Regions from separate parts of the Photorhabdus aballayi genome, predicted to be linked through region 1. Evidence: predicted binding sites of a transcription regulator. Region 1 holds the regulator's gene; each other region holds the start of a gene.

Region 1 (5,789 bases):
TACCCCGGCTCACTCCCTATCAATCTGTCTCAGGTAAAAAGATTGAAACATATTCGAGAATTTGATGAAATTGTGACCGCAAAAATCCACGGCTTTAAAAATGCAGCGGACTACTACCGCCAGTGCAGCGCTCTACCGCGTCTGCCTGATATTACTGTGCCGCTGCTGATTATTCATGCTAAAGACGATCCCTTTATGGCGCCGGAAGTTGTCCCTGATCTCAAAATGTTACCTAAAAATATTGAATACCAAATGACAGAATATGGTGGACATGTCGGCTTTGTCAGCGGTTCGTTGAAGAAACCACAAATGTGGCTGGAACAACGCATCCCAAGTTGGCTGTCATCTTATCTGGAGCAACCACAATGATTATTCCGTGGCAACAACTGGAGCCAGAAACTCTGCTAAATTTGATAGAGAGCTTTGTCCTGCGGGAAGGCACTGACTATGGCGAAGATGAAAAATCGCTGGAGCAGAAGGTCGCTGACATACGCCGTCAGTTGGAACGGGGAGATGTTATGCTGGTGTGGTCTGAACTGCATGAGAGCATCAATATTGTGCCAAAAAAAATGTTCCATCCTTAATATTATGGAGTTTACTGTATGTCCGCCAAACATCCGATTATTGCAATTACCGGCTCCAGTGGCGCCGGAACTACCACCACCAGTTTAGCTTTCCGTAAGATTTTCCAGCAACTTAACATCAGCGCAGCACAGATAGAGGGAGATAGTTTCCACCGTTACACCCGTCCTGAAATGGATGCCGCAATCCGTAAAGCCAAGGAGCAAGGCAGACATATCAGTTATTTTGGGCCAGAAGCCAATGATTTTGGCATGCTGGAAAAAACCATGATTGACTATGGTGAAACCGGTGAAGGCCGCCGGCGCAAGTACCTCCATACCTATGACGACGCCGTCCCTTACAACCAGCTCCCCGGTACATTTACGCCGTGGGAATCTTTACCTAAGCAGACCGATGTGCTGTTTTATGAAGGTCTGCACGGCGGCGTTGTCACACCACAGCATAATGTCGCCAGTCATGTTGATCTGCTAGTGGGCGTCGTGCCGATTGTCAATCTTGAATGGATACAGAAACTCATCCGCGATACCGGAGAACGGGGGCATTCACAGGAAGCCGTGATGGATTCCGTCGTGCGTTCTATGGATGATTATATCAACTACATTACGCCACAATTCTCACGAACACATATCAACTTCCAACGTGTCCCTACCGTTGATACATCCAATCCATTTTCAGCTAAAGCCATTCCATCATTGGATGAAAGTTTCATTGTCATCCGCTTCCGTGATCTGACTCAAATTGATTTCCCATACTTGCTAGCAATGTTACAAGGCTCATTCGTTTCAAGCATTAATACCATCGTAGTTCCCGGCGGAAAAATGGGATTAGCAATGGAATTAATTATGACGCCATTGGTACAGCGACTGCTGGAAGGGGAAAAGATTTGTTAATCAGCGCCTGAGATAAATTTAGAAAATCCGGCACTTAAAATTTGCATCTTATATTATTCAGTTAAAAAAACAGGTAACTGAGATATTAGTTACCTGTTGTTATTTTTTGATCAAGAAATAATTTATCAATCTATATCTTTAACTTCAAAACTGTGGGTAATTTCAACTGATTTCCCCAACATCAATGAAACAGAGCAATATTTTTCCGCAGACAACATGACAGCACGTTCAACCGCTTTATCTGTTAAATCCTTACCCGTAACAATAAAATGCAGATTAATATGAGTAAACAAGCGTGGCGCCTCTTCACGACGTTGGGAAGTTAATTTTACTTCACAATCTCTTATGTCGTACCTGCCTTTCTGTAAAATAGAAACTACATCAATCGTACTGCAACCACCGGCTGCCATTAATACCATTTCCATTGGGCTCGGCGCTCTATCGCCAGCATTACCATCCATCATGATCTGATGACCAGAAGATGACTCCCCCAAAAGAGACAATCCTTCAACCCATTTTACCCGCGCTTGCATAAATACCTCTTAAGTCGTTCTTTGCATCCAAGCCTACTCTTTCAGTATTAAACTGGCAATCTAATGAGCAGTTTATTATGCTGAAACAATACAAGACAAGACAGAAGCCTTTTCCTGTGTTAAAAACAGAAGCGGGCCGGGTATATATAGGTTAAGCTCAATACGTAAGGTTCAAATTTCAGATAACCTATATAAAACCCTTATCTGTCGGTTTTTCAACAAACTAATATGTTAAGCTAGTGTCTTTATAAGCCAGCCTGACGAGAAACTTTTAGATTCTCGTGTTATTTAGGCAGCGATAACAACAGAGGATGAAGCGAATGGTTCTCGGCAAGCCACAAACAGACCCGACTCTTGAATGGTTTTTGTCACACTGCCATATTCATAAATATCCATCTAAAAGTACGCTTATTCATCAAGGCGAAAAAGCAGAGACGCTTTACTACATCGTAAAAGGCTCTGTTGCGGTTTTGATTAAAGATGAAGAAGGCAAAGAGATGATCCTCTCCTATTTAAATCAGGGGGATTTCATTGGTGAACTTGGATTATTTGAAGAGGGGCAAGAGCGTACAGCCTGGGTACGGGCCAAAAGCGCCTGTGAAGTGGCTGAAATCTCCTATAAAAAATTCCGCCAACTGATTCAGGTAAACCCGGATATTTTAATGCGTTTATCTGCCCAAATGGCAAACCGTTTGCAAACAACTTCTGAGAAAGTCGGTAATCTGGCTTTCCTGGATGTTACTGGCCGGATTGCCCAAACTTTATTGAATCTGGCGAAACAACCAGATGCAATGACCCACCCGGACGGAATGCAAATCAAAATCACGCGTCAGGAAATTGGTCAGATTGTTGGCTGTTCCCGCGAAACAGTTGGTCGTATTCTGAAAATGCTAGAAGATCAAAACTTGATCTCCGCACACGGTAAAACTATCGTTGTTTACGGTACACGTTAACGCTTGATTAATCAGCGCATAATCCTGCGCTGATTTCTCTTGTGCTTAATTACACCAACTGACTAATTGTCTGCTCCAACCGTTCCATGCCCTGAGCAAGCTCTTCTTCACTGATAATCAACGAAGGCGTGAAACGCAGTACATCACCACCCGCACTCAACAACATTAAGCCATTTGCAGCCGCCAGTTGCAGAATATCTTTAGCTTTTCCCTGATACGGCGCTTTGAGTTCCGCACCAATCAGCAGACCCTTTCCACGAATTTCACCAAATATCGAATATTTCTGATTGATATCATTCAGAAAATTCACTATTAAACTATGGCGTTTTTCAACGCCTTCCAGAACCTCTGGCGTATTAATAATATCAAAAGCAACATTTGCAACTGCACAAGCCAACGGATTACCGCCATAAGTTGTACCGTGAGTTCCCGGCATCATCGCAGACGCAATATTCTCTGTCGTCAGCATAGCGCTGATAGGGAAGCCATTTCCCAATGCTTTTGCTGTGGTAATGATGTCCGGCGTAACATCATAATGCATATAAGAAAATAGCTTACCGGTACGCCCCATCCCACTTTGCACTTCATCAAACACCAACAACACCTGATGCTTATCGCAAAGCTCACGCAACCCATGAATAAATGCCGGTGCTGCCGGTGTGACTCCCCCTTCTCCTTGAACCGGCTCCAATACAACAGCACAAGTATGGTCATCTATGACGGCCTTCACTGCATCTAAATCATTAAAAGGCACATGAATAATATCCGCGGGTTTTGGCCCAAAACCATCAGCATATTTTGGCTGACCACCCACGGAGACAGTAAATAAGGTGCGACCATGAAAACCCTGATGAAATGCGATAATTTTGGTTTTATAGGGACTGTGACGCGTAATGGCATAGTGACGAGCCAGCTTAAATGCCGCTTCATTCGCTTCCGCTCCTGAATTGGCAAAAAATACCCGCTCAGCAAAAGTCGCATCAATCAGTTTCTGCGCCAGAATCAAAGCAGGTTCATTGGTGAAAATATTACTGATATGCCAAAGTTTCTCCCCTTGCTGCTGCAAAACATCCACTAACGCAGGGTGACAATGGCCCAAAGCTATAACAGCAATTCCCCCTGCCAAGTCAATATACTCTTTCCATTGCTGATCCCATACGCGACTACCTTGCCCTCTCACCGGTATAAACTGCGCTGGTGAATAAATTGGCAACATAACTTGATCGTATGTGCTTCTATCTACTACGGTATGTCCCTTCATTTTCCCACCCGTTTTTTATATATACGCCATTCAGAAGTGAAATTATACTCACTGAATATGCATAAAAAATCAAAGATGGGCAAATGAAAAAGATGGATAAATGAAGAAATTATCGGTGTCTGGTTAATATCTCAGAAAGTTGCTCAGTAACTGGTGACCTTGTTCACTGAGAATACTTTCAGGATGGAACTGCACCCCTTCCAGCGGTAAAGTGCGATGACGAATGCCCATAATTTCATCGACGTTGCCATTATGCTGGCTCCATGCGGTGACTTCAAATGAGGCAGGTAATGTCTCTGCGGCAATCACCAACGAATGGTAACGAGTCGCAGTTAATGGCCGGTTAAGCCCTTTGAACACACCTTGCTGATTGTGGTGAATAGCAGAAGTTTTTCCATGCATCACTTCCCTGGCTTTTACCACGCTAGCGCCAAACGCCTGCCCAATTGCCTGATGTCCAAGGCAAACACCAAGAATCGGCAATTTATCCGAAAAATGAGAAATCGCAGCCAGAGAAATTCCTGCTTCATTTGGGGTACAAGGGCCTGGGGAAATCACCAAATGAGTAGGCATCAATCTCTCAATATCTTCAAGTTGCAATTCATCATTGCGCTTAACTAAAACATCTGTACCCAATTCACAAAAATATTGATATAAGTTATATGTAAAAGAATCATAGTTATCTATTATTAGTAACATAGGAGTCTATCCTACTCATTTTTATCGCTGTATTTGTTGCCCTGCCACTCCTGCAATTTGTTTATCCTGCACAACTGGCTCCAGGTAAAACGGCCTCGCGACAACGGGGCGGCTATCATAGCACATCAATATTTGTAGCATAGTACAACAAAATCAATGGCTGCTTTTTCCTCAATCAACTTACTCTCATACCCGACAAAACATATGCTCTATTCCGATATTCAATAAGTAAAGGTAATTGTTATGAAGACAAAACTGATTATAGCATCTCTTTTTTTACTATCCTTCCCCACGCTGGCTGTTACTAAAACTGCCAACATTTTCTTCCCGGAAAAAGGGGTGGTTTGTGATAAAAAAGGAAAATATTGCTCTGATCAACAAGGGCTATCGCTAAAATTAACCGAAAGGTATTTAGGGAAAAAAGCGGTAAGACACCTGAAAAAAGAGTTTGGTGATGGAAAAAATATTGACTTTTCATCTTACACTTTAAGTAATGGGGTACACTGTGAGAGTAAAGAGAAAAAATGTTACAAAGACAGATATTATCCAAGAACCGAAGTAAATAAAGAATTTACTCAAAAGATGTATGAATAACGGCAAAACTGGCCTTCATTTAATGCAGGCCAGTTTATTAATCTGATGAGAGTTAACCGGAAGACCAGAAACTGCCACAGCCAAAGTAATAGGAAAAAATCAGGGAATAATCTCCGCAGACAGAATAACAACAGATTTAACCGGTACATTCTGATATGGACCAACATTTTCCGTTTTGACTTGAGAAATTTTGTCCACAACATCCATGCCTTTTACGACCTTACCAAATACTGCATAACCAAAGTCACGCTGACCATGATCAAGGAAAGCATTGTCT
Region 2 (5,789 bases), on a different contig from region 1:
CGATCATCGCGCTCATTGAATTCACGGCGAGGACGACGTACCGGATCTGGAGGCAGAATCAATGGACGCTCACCTTGTGCCATTTTTAATAATGCTGCGGCCAGAGTTTCTATATCCAGATCTTCCGCAGGTTGCAATTTAGACAACAGAGTACGGTACTGATCCAGATCGCTACTTTCCAATTGCTGCTGCACATTAGCGGCAAATTTTTCCAGACGACGCTGACTCAACAACTCAGCATTTGGCAGCTCAACTTCTGGAATAGTCAGCTTCATTGTACGTTCAACGTTACGTAACAAGCGGCGTTCACGGTTTTCTACAAACAACAACGCACGACCAGCACGCCCTGCACGGCCAGTACGGCCAATACGGTGAACATAAGATTCGGCATCCATTGGAATGTCATAGTTAACAACCAGGCTGATGCGCTCAACATCCAGTCCACGCGCTGCAACATCAGTTGCAATCAAAATATCCAAACGGCCATCTTTCAGACGTTCCAATGTCTGCTCACGCAGTGCCTGGTTCATATCACCGTTTAGCGCCGCACTGTTGTAGCCATTACGCTCCAGTGCTTCTGCCACTTCCAACGTTGCGTTTTTGGTGCGCACAAAAATAATCGCGGCATCAAAATCCTCTGCTTCAAGGAAACGCACCAAAGCTTCATTTTTACGCATACCGTAAACAGACCAATAGCTCTGGCTGATGTCAGGACGAGTCGTTACACTCGCTTGGATACGCACTTCCTGCGGATCGTTCATAAAACGACGAGTAATACGACGGATAGCTTCTGGCATAGTTGCAGAGAACAACGCAGTCTGATGTTCTGCGGGGATCTGGCTCATGATGTTTTCAACATCTTCGATAAAGCCCATACGCAACATTTCGTCTGCTTCATCCAAAACTAAACCGCTCAGATTAGACAGATCCAAAGTACCACGCTTCAGATGATCCAAAAGACGCCCAGGCGTACCCACAACAATTTGTGGCCCTTGACGCAAAGCGCGTAACTGAACGTCATAACGTTGCCCACCATACAACGCAACAACATTCACGTTACGCATATGTTTAGAAAAATCTGCGCACGCTTCGGCTACCTGTACCGCCAGTTCACGGGTCGGCGCCAACACAAGGATCTGCGGAGCTTTCAACTCAGCATTGATGTTATGCAGCAAAGGCAGACTGAATGCCGCTGTTTTACCACTCCCCGTCTGCGCCATACCCAGTACGTCACGACCATTTAATAAATGGGGAATACATTGTTGTTGAATTGGAGATGGCTTTTCATAGCCTAGATCTTCCAGTGCAGAAAGGATAGGTGCTGATAAACCCAGATCAGCAAAAGAGATTTCAGTCTCAGTGGTCATGTAATGGTGCCTCATTAGTTATGGCGGCCAGTCTACATAACGCATCGAAAAAAATTTCGGTCATTTTCATTTAAAATGTGAACTGGCTCAAAGTATTTAATTAAACGAACAAATAAGCCCTCATCGATCAAGATGATGGACTTTGTTAATCGATATCGAAATGTTCGTCAGCTATTGCTGGTCCGATTCTGATAGGTCATCTTGTTCCTGGCCTAACAGCGCCAATTCCAACAATGCATAGCGGTGCTCAACAAAGTTATGTGCGTTGTTAGCTACCGTCAGCTTGAATAACGCAGATGCGCTATCCTTGTCCCCCAGACTTAGGTAATGCTTACCTAAATAGAAGTCAGTTTCACTGAGATGCTCAGCGAGCGAAGTGTTATCCGTTGCATTCTCTTTCAAGCGATTCATCAATGTATATTCACTAATTTTGCCTAAATAGAATTCAACTATATTCCAGCCCCATTGCCCCCGGTTCGCTTTTTCGTAGTGTTGCGATAAATTCAACATTGCCCCTTTAGGATAAAATTCTTTTTCCACCAGGTACAACCACAGCGAACGGAAAGGATCATTTGGATCGTCTTGATAAAACGCCTGCAGATCATCCTGCGCTAACTTATACCTACCACCGTAATACAACGCGATGCCACGGTTAAGACGCGCGTAATTGTAAGTTGGATCAAGCTCTAATACAGAATCAAACGCTTCATAGGCAGCATCAAAATTGCCAGCCTGTGTGAAGTAAATTCCCAGATAATTAAAAATCTCTGGAATATTAGGCCGAATAGATAAGGCAACAGAAAAATCATTTCGTGCCAAAGCTCTCAGGCCGAGACTATCATACAGCACACCTCTCTCATATAAAAGCTGTGCGTACTCATCTTCTGTCAATGACCGACTCGCAAGAATCTGTTCCATGCGAGCCAGAATGACTTCTTGTTGCAATGAAGGTTGTAACGGAATAGCAAAAACTTCGTTTTTACGCCAATCCTTGCTGCTGCATCCTGCCAAAAGAAGTATTGCTACAGCATAACACCAGCGCAGAAAAAGATTCATTTCCTACTCCCGAAAGTCAGACATTAAATTAAGAATGCCCTATCACCCATATTGCATTTATTGGGCCTCCTGCCCTGAGTCTATAAACGGCGCCTTTCTAAAGACACCGTTTATGACATCAAATTTATTCTGCTGATTGTGGCGCCACGGGTGTATCCTCGACAATTACGCCGGCTGTCGCTTCTTTAATGCTCAGGCGAACACGACCCTGGCGATCAATTTCCAGAACTTTAACTGAGACTTCCTGACCAACCTGCAAATAATCTGCCACTTTCTCAACACGCTTATCAGCAATCTGAGAAATATGTACCAGACCTTCTTTACCGCCACCAATAGCAACAAATGCGCCAAAATCAACGATGCGGGTTACTTTACCAGTGTAAATACGAGCAACTTCGATTTCAGCAGTGATTTCTTCAATACGACTGATGGCATGTTTTGCTTTTTCACCATCAGTTGCAGCAATTTTCACTGTGCCATCATCTTCGATCTCAATGGTAGTACCGGTTTCTTCTGTCAGCGCACGGATAACTGAACCACCTTTACCGATAACATCTTTGATCTTATCAGGGTTGATCTTAATAGTGTGAATACGTGGTGCAAATTCAGAAATTTCATTACGTGGGCTGTGAATTGCCTGCTCCATTACACTCAGGATGTGCAAACGCGCACCTTTTGCCTGATTCAGAGCAATTTGCATGATTTCACGGGTAATGCCTTCAATTTTGATGTCCATTTGCAGTGCGCTGATGCCTTCACAGCTACCCGCGACTTTAAAGTCCATATCTCCCAAGTGATCTTCATCACCCAAGATATCAGACAGAACAACAAAATTATCGTCTTCTTTCACTAACCCCATTGCAATACCAGCAACAGCAGCTTTAATCGGCACACCTGCGTCCATCAACGCAAGAGATGCGCCACAAACAGATGCCATTGAAGATGAGCCGTTTGATTCCGTAATTTCAGAAACTACACGAACGGTATATGGGAATTCGTTAGCTTTCGGCATAACCGCCGCCACACCGCGTTTAGCCAAACGACCATGACCAATTTCACGACGCTTTGGCGAACCAATCATACCTGTTTCACCAACAGAATATGGCGGGAAGTTGTAGTGCAATAGGAAACGATCTGTGCGCTCTCCCATCAACTCGTCAATGATCTGTGCATCACGTTCTGTACCCAAAGTCGCAGTAACCAAAGCCTGAGTTTCACCACGAGTAAACAGCGCAGAACCATGAGTGCGAGGCAGAACTCCAGTACGTACGTCCAATGCACGAACCATATCTTTTTCGCGGCCATCAATACGTGGTTCGCCACGCAAGACACGACTACGAACAACTTTTTTCTCTAAGCTACCCAGAATCTCATGGATTTCGGCTTCCTCTAAAGCTTCATCCTGTTCCAACAGCGCTGCCGTCACTTCCTCTTTGATAGCATCAACCTGAGCATAACGCTCCTGTTTTTCAGTGATACGGTAAGCATCACCCAAACGGCTTTCCGCCAATTCAGCTACTCGGTCATGCAACACTTGATTAACAGGTTCCGGCGCCCAATTCCATTTTTCTTTACCTGCTTCCGCAGCCAACGCATTAATGTTATCAATAACTACCTGTTGTTGATCATGGCCGAATACTACCGCACCTAACATTTGCTCTTCAGTTAGAATGTCTGCTTCAGATTCAACCATCAAAACAGCACCAGCAGTACCTGAAACCACCAGATCCAAACGGCTATTTTTCAGCTCATCACTGGTTGGGTTAAGCACATACTGATCATTAATATAACCAACGCGTGCAGCGCCAATTGGGCCATTGAACGGAATACCAGATAGCGCCAGCGCAGCAGAAGCACCGATCATTGCAACAACATCTGGGTTAACTTGCGGGTTAACAGAAACAACCGTTGCGACAATCTGCACCTCGTTCAGGAAACCCTCTGGGAACAGAGGACGCAGAGGACGATCAATCAAACGAGCAACTAATGTTTCACCTTCACCAGGGCGACCTTCGCGACGAAAGAAGCTGCCTGGAACACGACCAGCAGCATAAGTACGTTCCTGATAGTTAACAGTCAGTGGAAAGAAATCCTGACCTTCTTTTGCTTTTTTCTGACCAACAACGGTAACAAATACAGCGGTGTCATCCATATTGACCATGACAGCCGCTGTAGCCTGGCGAGCCATCATACCCGTTTCGATAGTAACGGTATGTTGACCATATTGAAATTTACGAACAATCGGATTAAGCAAAATAATATCCTTTCGTTAACATTGCCTTTTATATTCAGCAAACAACAATGAATGATCTCTTCATGCCACATCCTCGCGACTAACGACAGGTCTTACTCCCTTAAGCACTCTCATTAGCCGCGCGAACCTCTGTAACTGAAGAGCCTTAATAAAAACCACCACCAGCATTTTTTGTGCTGTTGCCTATGATGGCTTCTCAGAAGAAAAGGGGCCATATATGGCCCCTTTCCACTGAAACTTGCTTGATTAGCGACGCAGGCCAAGACGCCCAATCAGCGCAGTGTAACTTGTTACATTTTTACGCTTCAGATAGTCCAGAAGTTTACGACGCTGAGAAACCATGCGCAGCAGACCACGACGGCTGTGGTGATCTTTTTTATGCTCTGAAAAGTGGCCTTGCAGGTGGTTAATCTGTGCAGTTAACAAAGCAATCTGTACTTCACTGGAACCACTGTCATTCGCATCACGACCAAATTCAGCAATAATTTGCGCTTTTGCTTCAGTACTTAGAGACATAATTACAACTCCAAAAATATATAAACTAAAATTACGGATGGCCGATCTCTAATTCAGCTACCCAACATATAACTGCGCCATTCTACGCTGCAAATAAGTTAAGCGCAAGATAGCCCCAAATACCCTAATCCCGGCTTTCAACAACTAAACGGCGGGGAGCAACAAGCCCATCGTCATTGATAACAGCAATGCCAATGAATTTCCGTTCATCACCTTCAGTTACACGTACCATACTTTCAACCAGAGCCGGGGATTTAGCACTGCGCACCGCCTGACCTTGTTTAAAATAAGCCGCAACTACTGGAATCAAATTAACCTCTGGGAAATGAGCAATTGCACTATCCATTGGTAATAGTAATGAATCAATTAATTCGCCCACAGGTATTTCCTGATCTTTGGCCTGCTTTTGCAATTCATATAATTGCTCAAGTGTCACCATGCGATCATTTGGATAATTCGCTACCTGTAAACGTCTTAAATAAATAACGTGAGCACCACAGCCTAATAATTCACCTAAGTCATCAATAATAGTGCGAATATAAGTTCCTTTCGAACAGTGTATTTCCAATTCCAGTTCATCATCTTCCCAACGGATA
Region 3 (5,789 bases), on a different contig from region 1:
AGCACAGATATAACTGATAAAGAGCACTTTGCTTTTGTTGGTCAAATGTATTTTCCAGAAGAAATTAACACAGAGGTTTATAAATATGATCTATATTCAAAACGGAGGGTAATCAGAACTCAAAATCATGAGGATAAATATTTTAAAGAGATGAATGGTCATCTTTCAGAAATAAAAATAACAAAAATAGATGAGTCTGATATTAATCGTGGGATACTGGGTGAGATAATTTTATCGATAGATTTGGAAAATATATCTAATTTCATAACTAAAGATGATTTATATTCTCATACGGTATGATCGATTTTGTGGAATAAGCTAAATTTTAATATAATAACAGTCTAAATTATAAAGTAACCCATGTAAATAGTATACTGATAAATAATTTAATAAAGTATCAGATACTTGATATTTACATATGGATATTGTTCAGGCACAGAGAGGATTATCTTTACTGGTTGATGGATATTATCAGTAGATCATATTTTCTGTGCCTGTCATTTTCTCAGAGAAAAGCTTTCAGTCTCGCAAGCAGAATGTCAAATTAATGCGTTGTGCCTCCATTAATGGCGATATCTTCACTGTTTTTTAATGCTTCATCGATAGCAATTTCCAGCGCGGTTATAACTGTTTCCAGGGCCATACTCGGAGTACCTGAATACCGAACTGCTTGTTCCGGCAGATAAGGAATATGGATGAATCCACCGCGTATCTCAGGATGGGTGCATGCTAAATGATGCAACAAGCCATACATGACGTGGTTACAGACGAAGGTGCCTGCGGTTTGTGAAATGGAGGCAGGGACTCCAGCATCATGCAAACCTTTGACTATCGCATTGATCGGTAACGTAGCGAAGTAGGCGGCAGGGCCTGTTGCGACTATGGGGGTATTGATAGGCTGATTGCCTTGATTATCAGGAATGCTAGCATCATTAATATTAATTGCCACGCGTTCCACGGTAATATTTGGTCTGCCGCCTGCCTGTCCTACGGCAATGACCAGATCAGGCTGTACATCATCAATAGCAGCATACAGGCAAGCCAGAGAGACGTCGAACACACATGGGAGCTGACGCGCTTCAACACGGGCTCCACATAATTCTCGTCCTTGTAATTGCTTAGCGGCTTCCCACGATGGATTAATTTTTTCTTTGTCGAAAGGTTCGAAACCGGTAATTAAAACTGTTTTTTGGGTCGTCATAGATAGTGCCCTTATATGGAGGAAAGAGTCTAATATTCCCGTTATCTTTCAAGTTGCCTCTTTGTTGGCTGCATTCACTCACCCCAGTCACATAGTTATCTATGCTCCCGGGGATTCGCTCCCTTGCCGTCGCGATGCACCTTGAAATCTATAGGGTATATATCTAAACAATATGCATCCTATAAAAAGATAACTGTGATATTTATATTTGGTAATTGTTTTATTTTTGTTGAAAATATAATTGTAATATGTTGGTAAATAAGCAAGAAAAATTATTTATTAGTTATAAAAGTAAAATACAGTTAATTTTTTAATATGTTCATCATAAGAAAAAGTTATTTTAGGAATAGTTCAATTTATTGCGTTGTTGGTTTATAAATGTTAGGAGAATGTTTTAATAACGACGGTGATTTATATTTGGTTAAGTTGATAGTTTATTGGAAATATTTTTTTATGACCTGGCTGTGAAACGATAAATTTTTCTTTGTGATGGGGTGGATATTAGCCCTTATTAACTCTTAGGGAGAAAATATTGCGATGAGATAATCCGTGATATATTTTTCTCGGTATGTTTGAAATATAAATATAATTAAATAATGGATGGTTTTTTCCATAATATGAACTTATTCAAGTTAGTTTATGGATGGAAGAAAACGCCCTGTTTTTTGCTCGTTTTATGGTTTTTGTGATTTATATCACAAAATAATGTATGTTTTTCTTTTTTATATTACTTTGAAGTGACATTTATCACTAAAAGATGTCTAAATGCTCAATACAGTAAATTTCAACTAATTTCATTATAAATTCTTCTTGCTGAGGAGTCTGATATGTCTGATGTATTTCACTTAGGTCTGATCAAAAGCGACCTGCAAGGCGCAACTTTAGCTATTGTTCCGGGTGATCCGAAACGTGTGGAAAAAATCGCAAGATTGATGGATAACCCAGTTCATCTTGCTTCCTTACGTGAATTTACGTCATGGCGGGCAGAAATTGATGGTAAAGCTGTCATTGTGTGCTCTACGGGTATCGGTGGTCCATCAACCTCTATCGCTGTTGAAGAATTAGCGCAATTGGGTGTGCGTACTTTTTTACGTATCGGCACAACAGGCGCAATTCAGGAAAATATCAATGTTGGTGACGTGTTGGTCACTACTGCTGCTGTTCGTTTGGATGGCGCCAGCTTGCATTTTGCTCCGATGGAATTCCCGGCGGTTGCCGATTTTGAATGTACGACTGCTTTGTACGAAGCAGCAAAAGATTTGGGGGCAACGGTACATGTGGGGGTAACGGCCTCTTCCGATACTTTTTATCCCGGTCAGGAGCGTTACGATACCTATTCTGGCCGGGTTGTGAGCCGTTTCAAAGGTTCAATGGCTGAATGGCAGGCGATGGGGGTCATGAATTATGAAATGGAATCGGCAACGTTATTAACAATGTGTGCAAGCCAAGGGCTGCGTGCGGGTATGGTCGCTGGCGTTATTGTTAACCGTACTCAGCAGGAGATTCCTAATGTTGAATTACTTGAAAAAACAGAAAGTAACGCGTTGGGTATTGTAGTAGAAGCGGCTCGCCGTTTGTTGTAAATCATACTTCTGGGGCCGGAATATTCCGGCTCACTCTTATTTTAAAGAGAAATCTGTTAATGTTTTAATACCTAACAACTGATTAAACATCATCATGATCACAACATCTTTATTGCATCCATCAGTGCTTCCCCTCAATGGCGGGATTAATTTTCGTGATTTAGGCGGTAAAAAAGTAGCGAGTGGTGGAAAAATCAAATCAGGTTTGCTTTTCCGTTCTGGCTCTCTGGATCGCTTAACAGAAAAAGACCAATCTCTCCTGGTAAATAAAAATCTCTTTCAAATCATAGATTATCGTGATACTAGTGAGATAGCAGATAAGCCCGATTTGGTATGGAATGGCGCTAATTATCATCATGCTCCGGCCAATCCATTATCTGATGAAGTGAATGCGAATCTGGAAAAATTGACATCAGAGGTGTTGGAACAATTTGATCCGCAGACATTTATGTTTCGTCTTTATGAATTACTGCCTCTGAAAAATTCAGCCTATAAGACATTAGTTAAATTACTGCAACAACCGGAAAAAGGTGGGATAGTCCAGCATTGCGCGGTAGGTAAAGACAGAACCGGTGTAGGTTCTGCTTTGGTATTATTTGCTCTGGGGGCTGATTTGAATACGGTAATGGAAGATTATTTAGTGACTCACTCTACTCTGGCTCCTTACCGTGAATATTTATTAAATGAGCATGCGAAAACCATGAGTGATGATGTGGTTGATAAATTCGCTTATGTTTATTCTGTGAGAGAAGAGTTTTTAATGACGGCATTAAACAGTATTAACCAACATTATGGCAGTGTAGATATATGGCTGGAAAAAGATCTTGGCCTTGATTGTGCTGCTCGTAAGAAATTACAAGGTTATTTCCTTGAATAAAAAGTTGGTTTAATTCTGGTTAATACAGAAATGGCTAAATTGAATGTGGTATTAATCAATACAGGAATATGAATTTGAGTCTTCATGAAATAGTTGATCTGGTAATCGCTTTTGTTAAAGCTCATGATACCTGGATCATGCCGATTGTTTTCTTACTCGCTTTTGGTGAATCTCTGGCTTTTTTCTCCTTGCTATTACCTGCAACAATCATATTGCTTGGATTAGGGGCATTAATAGGTGAAAGTGGTCTTAATTTCTGGCCAATTTGGTTGGCAGCCGCAGTAGGAGCTTTTTTGGGCGATTGGGTATCTTATATTGTTGGCGCCTATTTTAAGGGTGATGTTGGTAAAATTTGGCCGATTTCTCGTAAACCACAACTACTGACACGAGTGCACCATTTCTTTGAACGTTGGGGTATTTGGAGCATTTTCTTTGGTCGATTCTTTGGGCCATTCCGGGCAATTGTGCCATTAGTCGCGGGTATTTGTGCCATGCCATTGCGTTATTTCCAGATAGCTAACATCTGTTCGGCACTTATCTGGTCTTTTGGCGTATTAGCCCCAGGCGCGTTTGGTTTGCAATGGTTAGTGCAATGGGTGAGTTAATTGGGAGCGGCTTCGCAGACTGAACCATCTGTATAAATCATTCTGGACATCTATACAGTGACAATTTAGTTTATCTGGTCAAAGCATGGGATAGAGGAAGTACCGGTGGGTATCCAGTTGTTATATACGTTGATAGGTACACTTGGCGGCCTGTTGGGCGGTGGTATTCTCGTTTGGTTCTCCGTTCATCAACGTATTCAACAGCAAGAGATGGAATTACGGCAATTGGACAGCCAGCTTGCCGTTGCCAATGAGAAACTGGAACAATCCGCTTATTGGCGGGCTGAGTGTGAACAATTGAACCAGGAATTGCGGACTCAGAGAGAAGTTAATAGCGTGCAAGAATCTGAACTGCGGGAAGTGACGACACGTCTGGAAGAGAGTCGTCTCGCGGCTGAAGAGAAACAGCGGTTGCTGATCAACAGTGAACTACGTTTGAATACTCAATTTGAGAATTTGGCTAATCGTATTTTTGAACAAACGGGGCGCCGTACTGATGAACAAAATCGGCAGAGCCTCAATACTCTTTTAGCGCCATTTCGTGAACAGCTTAATGGCCTACACCGGCAAGTTCAGGAGAGTTTTGGTCAGGAAGCCCGTGAACGTCACACTCTTGCACATGAAATCCGTAGCTTACAGCAATTGAATGTCCAGATGGCGCAGGAAGCCATCAATCTGACAAATGCCCTCAAAGGTAATAATAAAATTCAGGGAGATTGGGGAGAAGTCGTGTTATCCCGTATTCTGGAAGCCTCTGGTTTACGAGAAGGGCATGAGTTTTGTACTCAGGTAAATATCAAGGTAGAGGGTAACCGCCGTTTCCAACCCGATGTTATTGTTCATTTGCCGCAAGGGAAAGATGTGGTCATTGATGCCAAAATGTCGCTGGTCGCTTATGAGCGTTATTTCAATAGTGGGGATCGGCATCAGCAGGAGTTAGCCCTTCAAGAGCATATCGACTCAATTAAAGGTCATATTCGTGGTTTGAGCCGCAAAGATTACCAACAGTTGCCAGGGCTGAAATCGTTGGACTATGTATTGATGTTTATTCCGGTTGAACCCGCTTATCTGGTTGCGCTTAACAGGGCGCCTGAGCTGCTTGATGAAGCACTTAGACACAATATTATGCTAGTGAGTCCATCAACATTGTTAGTTGCTGTACGTACTATTAATAACTTGTGGCGCTATGAGTATCAAAGCCAGAATGCGCGTTTAATCGCAGATAAGGCCGCTCGTATGTACGATAAAATGCGCTTGTTTGTCGAGGATATGCAAGGTTTGGGGCAAAGCTTGGATAAGGCCCAACTTAATTACCGACAGGCAATGAAAAAGCTGACGGAGGGGCGTGGCAACCTGATAAGTCAGGCAGAGAGTTTTCGTAATTTGGGTGTTGAGGTAAAACGTCCGATAGATCCTGAACTGGTTGATAAGGCCAGCCAACCATTCTGTGCTAATGATTAATACTAGGATGGGGTTTTATCTGAAAGGCTGATACACTTTTTATAACGCTTTGAATAAAAAAT
Region 4 (5,789 bases), on a different contig from region 1:
TTCAAAGGCGTTGAATTGGCGAATGGCTTCCGTGAGCTAACTGATAGTAATGAACAGCGTCAGCGTTTTGAACAGGATAACCGTAAACGCGCAGAGTTAGGTTTACCTGTTCGGCCGATTGATGAAAACTTGGTTGGTGCCTTGAAACAAGGGATGCCTGAGTGTGCAGGCGTGGCGCTTGGCGTCGATCGTTTGGTGATGTTAGCTTTGCGGGCTGAAAAGCTCAGTGATGTTATGGCCTTTTCGATAAGTAAAGCGTAATTATTAAAGCGATAAGAATAGGGCGCAGATTGAGGCGCCCTGTTTGCAGCTTATTTATGTTGATGATGTTTTTGCAGGAATTTCACGCCTAAGTCAGGAAAATCGGTGAATACACCGTCTACACCCGCTTGGTTATACATGATATCGAAAAGATGATCGCCGCTGGCGGCATATTTAGGCAGTTGATCAATTCGAATCGTGTATGGGTGGACTTCCAGATTATTGGTGTGAGCTTCTTTTACCAGACTAGTTAACTTAGTATTGGTTGGTGTGGAATCCTCCGCCACGATCATATGGTAATCAGGGCCGATGCCATCAGCATATTGTGCCACTTCTTTCATTGCACCTGGTTTGAACATCCAGTCATAGCTGTAATTTGTCCATTGGCCGTCTGATTGCTTTTCATAAGTTTCATTCCAGTCGGTGTAGGCGATAAGTTGAACCAGTTTCAGGTCCATGCCTAGCTTGGGTTCCAGCTCGTTTTTGATGCGTTTGAGTTCGTTGGTATCAAAACATTGCAGGTAAACTTTGTCGCTTTTCTTGGTATAACCATACTCTTTCAGCACGGCTAGCACCTTAGTGGAAATATCTTTTCCCTCTTGTTGGTGGAACCACGGCGCTTTAATTTCCGGGTAAATACCGATGCTTTTGCCGGTAGATTTATTTAATCCTTGAACAAACTCAATCTCTTCCTGAAAAGTGTGGATTCGGAAATCAGATTTCCACATCGGGAAACGATTGGCGAAGCTTTGTATCTGTTGATTATTTTTAATCTCGAAGCCTTCCGTGAATTTTAATGACTTGATTTCAGATAAGGTAAAGTCGATGGCATAGTAGCGTCCATCTTGGCGAGCACGGCCAGGGAATTTACTGGCAACGTCAGTTACGCGATCAAGATAGTGGTCGTGTAAGACTATCAGTTCATCATCTTTAGTCATGACCAGATCTTGTTCCAGATAATCAGCACCTTCGGCATAAGCCATCGCTTTGGCTGGCAGAGTGTGTTCAGGCAGATATCCACTTGCGCCTCGATGGGCGATAACAATCTTATCTGCCGCCTGGGTGATACCTGACATTGATGAGGCTAAAATAATACCTGTTATTATTGTTTTGATTGGAGTTTGCATGTGTGTTTCTCCGTTTTAGCGATGAGATGAAATCTATCTCATTAAACTGTGTGTTTGTCTGTGTTAATAATACTCACTGACATAATCTCTTAGTTTAGAGTCTGAAAAAAGCCGCAGCATATATAATGCTGCGGCTTAATTGATATTATCAGTGATATATCACAGTTTAATGACAGAGGTTAGCCATATTGTTGGGCTATTTCCTGTTTATGTTTCTTTTCGGTAATTGTGACGATTAGCAACAGAATAACGGACAAGATACTACCACCAATCATTACCATAAACCCGCTATCCCAACCGAAAAACTCAACGGTGTAACCGATGATAGCACTTGCAGCAACAGAGCCGCCTAAGTAACCAAATAAGCCGGTGAAGCCGGCGGCTGTACCTGCGGCTTTCTTTGGCGCCAGCTCAAGGGCATGTAGACCAGTCAGCATCACTGGGCCGTAGATAAGGAAGCCAATAATCAACATGCAAGCCATATCTACGGTTGGGTTACCTGGTGGGTTTAACCAGAATACGATAGTGGCGATGGTGACCAGCGTCATAAAGAACACACCGGTTGCACCACGGTTGCCTTTAAATATTTTGTCTGACATCCAACCACAGAGTAGCGTGCCTGGGATACCGGCATATTCGTACAAGAAATAAGCCCATGAAGATTTATCTAGCGCGAAATGCTTGGCTTCACGTAGATAGGTTGGCGACCAGTCAAGAACACCGTAACGTAGCAGATAAACAAATACGTTAGCCATAGCCACCATCCACAGCAGTTTGTTAGGTAACACGTACTGCATGAAAATCTGTTTAGCTGTTAACTCTTTTTCATCTTTTTCTGTGTAATCAGAAGGATAGTCGTTTTTATACTCTTCGATTGGCGGCAAGCCACAAGATTGTGGTGTGTCACGCATCAGCGCGAACGCAATCAATGCAACGAGAATTGCGGCAAAAGCTGGCATGTAAAGTGCGGCTTTCCAATCATTGAACCACGCCATACCTAACAGGAATAGCAATGGTGGTAAGCCGCCGCCAACATTATGTGAGCAGTTCCAGATAGAAACGATACCGCCACGTTCTTTCTGTGACCACCAGTGCACCATAGTACGACCACAAGGAGGCCAACCCATGCCTTGAAACCAGCCGCACAGGAACAGTAGTACAAACATAATGGCAATACTGGAAGTTGCCCAAGGTACGAAACCCATAAACAGCATGACAACAGCCGCGAGGATCAGACCCGCAGGTAAGAAGAATCGTGGGTTAGAACGGTCGGATACGGAGCCCATGATGAATTTGGAGATGCCGTATGCGATAGAAATCCCTGATAATGCGAAGCCGAGATCACCTTTGGAAAAACCTTGCTCAACCAGATAAGGCATTGCGAGTGCAAAGTTTTTCCTTACCAGATAATAAGCAGCATAACCAAAGAAAATGCCCATAAAAATTTGCCAGCGTAAGCGACGATAGACGGGATCTATCTGTTCTGTTGACAGCCGGGACCTATGAGGCGCCGGCTTGAAAATACTTAACATATTTTGCCTCCGATGGCATTTTTGATTATATAAATAGCTCGCCGGTTGACTAATGCCACCGGATGGGAAAATGAGAGGTTTTGTAAGTGGTTATTTTCCATAACGAAAATTATGATAGTTGAAATAACCCAACCTATCTGTGAAACAACCCTCAGTTGTTAAAGTTGTTTTTCCCCGGCGATAATTCTGAGTGATTTGTTAACTTTTTAAAATGTACTTTACCAATGAAATTGTGACCATTGTCACAATAACTAGCTTTACTTAGTTATCGGTGAGCGTTTTTGGTTCGTTTTTGTTCTTTATCAAACAAAAACCACAGATTTCATGCTTCCTTTATTTGTTATTCTATATGTATCCGTCCAGACGAAAGGCTCTTCTCAAATTTAGGGTGAATGGACTGCTAATCGATTTTAACGATAAACATACTGTTTTGACGGTATACCAATAATCTGCCAGACTCATAATTTATACAGTTGCATAGCTGATATACAAGTGGAGGAACCATGACGACACGTTATGACAGCGATTTTTATGGTTGGACGCAGGAGCAGGCAGACTTGCTTCGTTCCGGTGATTTTAGCCAGTTGGATACGGAAAATCTTCTTGAGGAAATTGAGGCTATGGGGCGAAGTGAGCGCAGAGAATTACGATCTCGGTTGGAAATTTTACTCGCACACTTACTGAAATGGAGATATCAGGCAGATAGCAGAGGGCGGAGTTGGGAACTAACCATTGAAGAACAGCGTGATAAGGCGATTGATTGTTTGCAAGAATCTCCCAGTTTGAAAAATAAGTTGGATGAACATTTGGAAAAAGCTTACACCGCTGCTCGTCGATTAGCAGAAAAAGAAACGCTAATTAATCGGAATATATTTCCTGAAACTTGTCCTTGGACGTTTGAGGAAATAATGGATGAAAACTTTTGGCCTGAATAGACTCGATAAATTTATTTCTTAACGCACTGATTTTGAACAGTGCGTTTTCTTATCGCTGTGGCTATACTCAAGATAATGGTGAGGTCCAAAATAGTAACGCAAAATGCCAACAGTTATAATTTCTTATCGAAGAATATAATAATTAAGTAATAATAAAGATAAAATATTAGCAAACTATTAATTTGGTTTTTTGATATGGATTTATAAAGTTTCAGTAGTGATATTGATAATTATTTCTATTTGCAGTAAATTGTGTTCTCTTTAATTTGTCAAAGAAAATTATGGAGATTTTCAATAAGGAAATAACTGTGCCAAGTAAAGACTATGGGTTAGTTGATAAAATTGTTAACGAAAATTTTAAAGGAATGCATGTAGAAACAATAACAGTAAAAATAGCACCTTCAGGTACTAAATATACTAATGCGGCAGGAGACGTTAGCAAGTCTACTTTTGGACATGTATGGGTTGAATTTCAGGGTGAATCAATCGGATGGGGCTTAGGTGATAATAAGCAAGTAGGAGGAATTGAGAACATAACTTTTAGAGACTCAATAGCATACGATAAATCAAAAATTTCCAGTGTTACATATCCAATATATTCAGAGAGTGTGGTTCATAATATGAAAGGCTACATCTCTGATTTAAAAAATGGAAATTTCTATGATTTTAAACCGAATTACAACCTCCTTACCAATAACTGTATAGGTTTTGTAAACTCAATTCTTCGAGTTTCACATTATGATAATGATAAAAATGGTATAGATTTTATTCAAGAATTACGAGGAATGAGTCCAAATGCTGTATTAGATAATCTTGAAGAAATTGTTGAAAGTCAGAAAGATACAGAAACACCACTTATTATTGATTTAACTGGAGATGGTATTATTACCATCGAGGAAAATGGTTCTATATATTTTGATCATGATAATGATGGTATTGTTGAAAGTTCAGGATGGATAGAAGCCAATAATGCATTTCTGGTATGGGATAAAAATGGAGATGGAAAAATAAATAACGGAAGTGAGTTATTCGGGAATAATTATATATTAAAAAATGGAAACAAATCAGCAAATGGGTTTGCTGCATTAGTAGATCTTGATGATAATTGTGATGGTATTTTTGATCAAAATGATAGTCTATGGAATTCATTAGAGTTATGGATTGATGCTAATAAAGATGGTATAACTGATGACGGAGAGTTGTATAAATTAAGTAAGTCAGGAATCTCAGCTATAAATCTTACATATAAAGAAAATGGATTTAAGGATATCAATGGTAACATTCATGGGTTGGAAAGTTCAGTGCTCTGGAATAATGGGAATACGACTAAGATAGTGGATGTGTTTTTTACTGTGGATAAAAACATACAGATGGAGTCACTAAATTCAAATATTGACATAATAGGGATAAATAATACTTTTAGCGAGATTATTTTATGAATAATTTTTTTGTAATAAATAAGAAATATTTTCTCTATTTAGTGTTGTTTTTTTCTTTTATTGCTCAGAGTTCAGGCATGAACATACAAGATACCCCATCGATTGTCTTCAATCATTCGGATGATTTCTTATCAGAATTTTCTATTCCAATGCCTAAAAATGAAAATGAATATCATGCGTTAATAAAGAAAGCAAATAATGGGAATGTAGATGCAAACTGGATGCTCGCTGTAATACAACAAATAGAAGGTTATCGTCAAGAAGCCAGTGAAAGATATAAGTTATCTATATCAAGAAATGATAAATATAAGTTAAGATCTATGGTTAATTTAGGGTTTATTTTAGAGGATGAAAATAAATACTCAGATGCGAGAGCGCTTTTCGAATTGGCTGGAAAAAGTGGATATTTTGAAGGCTATCGTACCATTGGAACCAATTATTTAAATGGGATCGGTGTAAATCAAGATTTTAATAAGGCAAAAGAGTATTTTAATA

Evidence for each region. The regulator CRP, encoded in region 1, controls carbon source genes, mostly activating them, when cyclic AMP is high. The targets are predictions, from matches to a motif close to ATGTGANNNNNNTCACAT.
Region 2: a site for CRP is predicted at 1,443-1,460, ahead of yrbN (protein YrbN). Genes of this name have one in related genera too.
Region 3: a site for CRP is predicted at 1,885-1,902, ahead of udp (uridine phosphorylase). Genes of this name have one in related genera too.
Region 4: a site for CRP is predicted at 3,151-3,168, ahead of glpT (glycerol-3-phosphate transporter). Genes of this name have one in related genera too.

What each region holds. Positions count from the first base shown of each region.
Region 1 is NZ_JAPFCD010000050.1:11,511-17,299, forward strand. It holds gene OO184_RS19475 (hydrolase) at 1-369, shown strand, start outside; gene OO184_RS19480 (YheU family protein) at 366-584, shown strand; gene OO184_RS19485 (phosphoribulokinase) at 603-1,472, shown strand; gene OO184_RS19490 (OsmC family protein) at 1,598-2,005, opposite strand; gene crp (cAMP-activated global transcriptional regulator CRP) at 2,326-2,958, shown strand; gene argD (bifunctional acetylornithine/succinyldiaminopimelate transaminase) at 3,008-4,219, opposite strand; gene OO184_RS19505 (aminodeoxychorismate synthase component II) at 4,343-4,918, opposite strand; gene OO184_RS19510 (YcgJ family protein) at 5,162-5,512, shown strand; gene ppiA (peptidylprolyl isomerase A) at 5,612-5,789, opposite strand, start outside.
Region 2 is NZ_JAPFCD010000005.1:67,665-73,453, forward strand. It holds gene OO184_RS04390 (DEAD/DEAH family ATP-dependent RNA helicase) at 1-1,367, opposite strand, end outside; gene yrbN (protein YrbN) at 1,357-1,437, opposite strand; gene nlpI (lipoprotein NlpI) at 1,539-2,423, opposite strand; gene pnp (polyribonucleotide nucleotidyltransferase) at 2,548-4,677, opposite strand; gene rpsO (30S ribosomal protein S15) at 4,924-5,193, opposite strand; gene truB (tRNA pseudouridine(55) synthase TruB) at 5,318-5,789, opposite strand, start outside.
Region 3 is NZ_JAPFCD010000051.1:17,423-23,211, reverse strand. It holds gene OO184_RS19710 (intradiol ring-cleavage dioxygenase) at 1-300, shown strand, start outside; gene pcp (pyroglutamyl-peptidase I) at 545-1,201, opposite strand; gene udp (uridine phosphorylase) at 2,029-2,784, shown strand; gene OO184_RS19695 (tyrosine-protein phosphatase) at 2,879-3,661, shown strand; gene OO184_RS19690 (DedA family protein) at 3,730-4,266, shown strand; gene rmuC (DNA recombination protein RmuC) at 4,432-5,727, shown strand.
Region 4 is NZ_JAPFCD010000072.1:2,027-7,815, forward strand. It holds gene epmA (elongation factor P--(R)-beta-lysine ligase) at 1-261, shown strand, start outside; gene glpQ (glycerophosphodiester phosphodiesterase) at 312-1,388, opposite strand; gene glpT (glycerol-3-phosphate transporter) at 1,568-2,920, opposite strand; gene OO184_RS22465 (DUF29 domain-containing protein) at 3,424-3,855, shown strand; gene OO184_RS22470 (SPM autocatalytic domain-containing protein) at 4,164-5,294, shown strand; gene OO184_RS22475 (tetratricopeptide repeat protein) at 5,291-5,789, shown strand, end outside.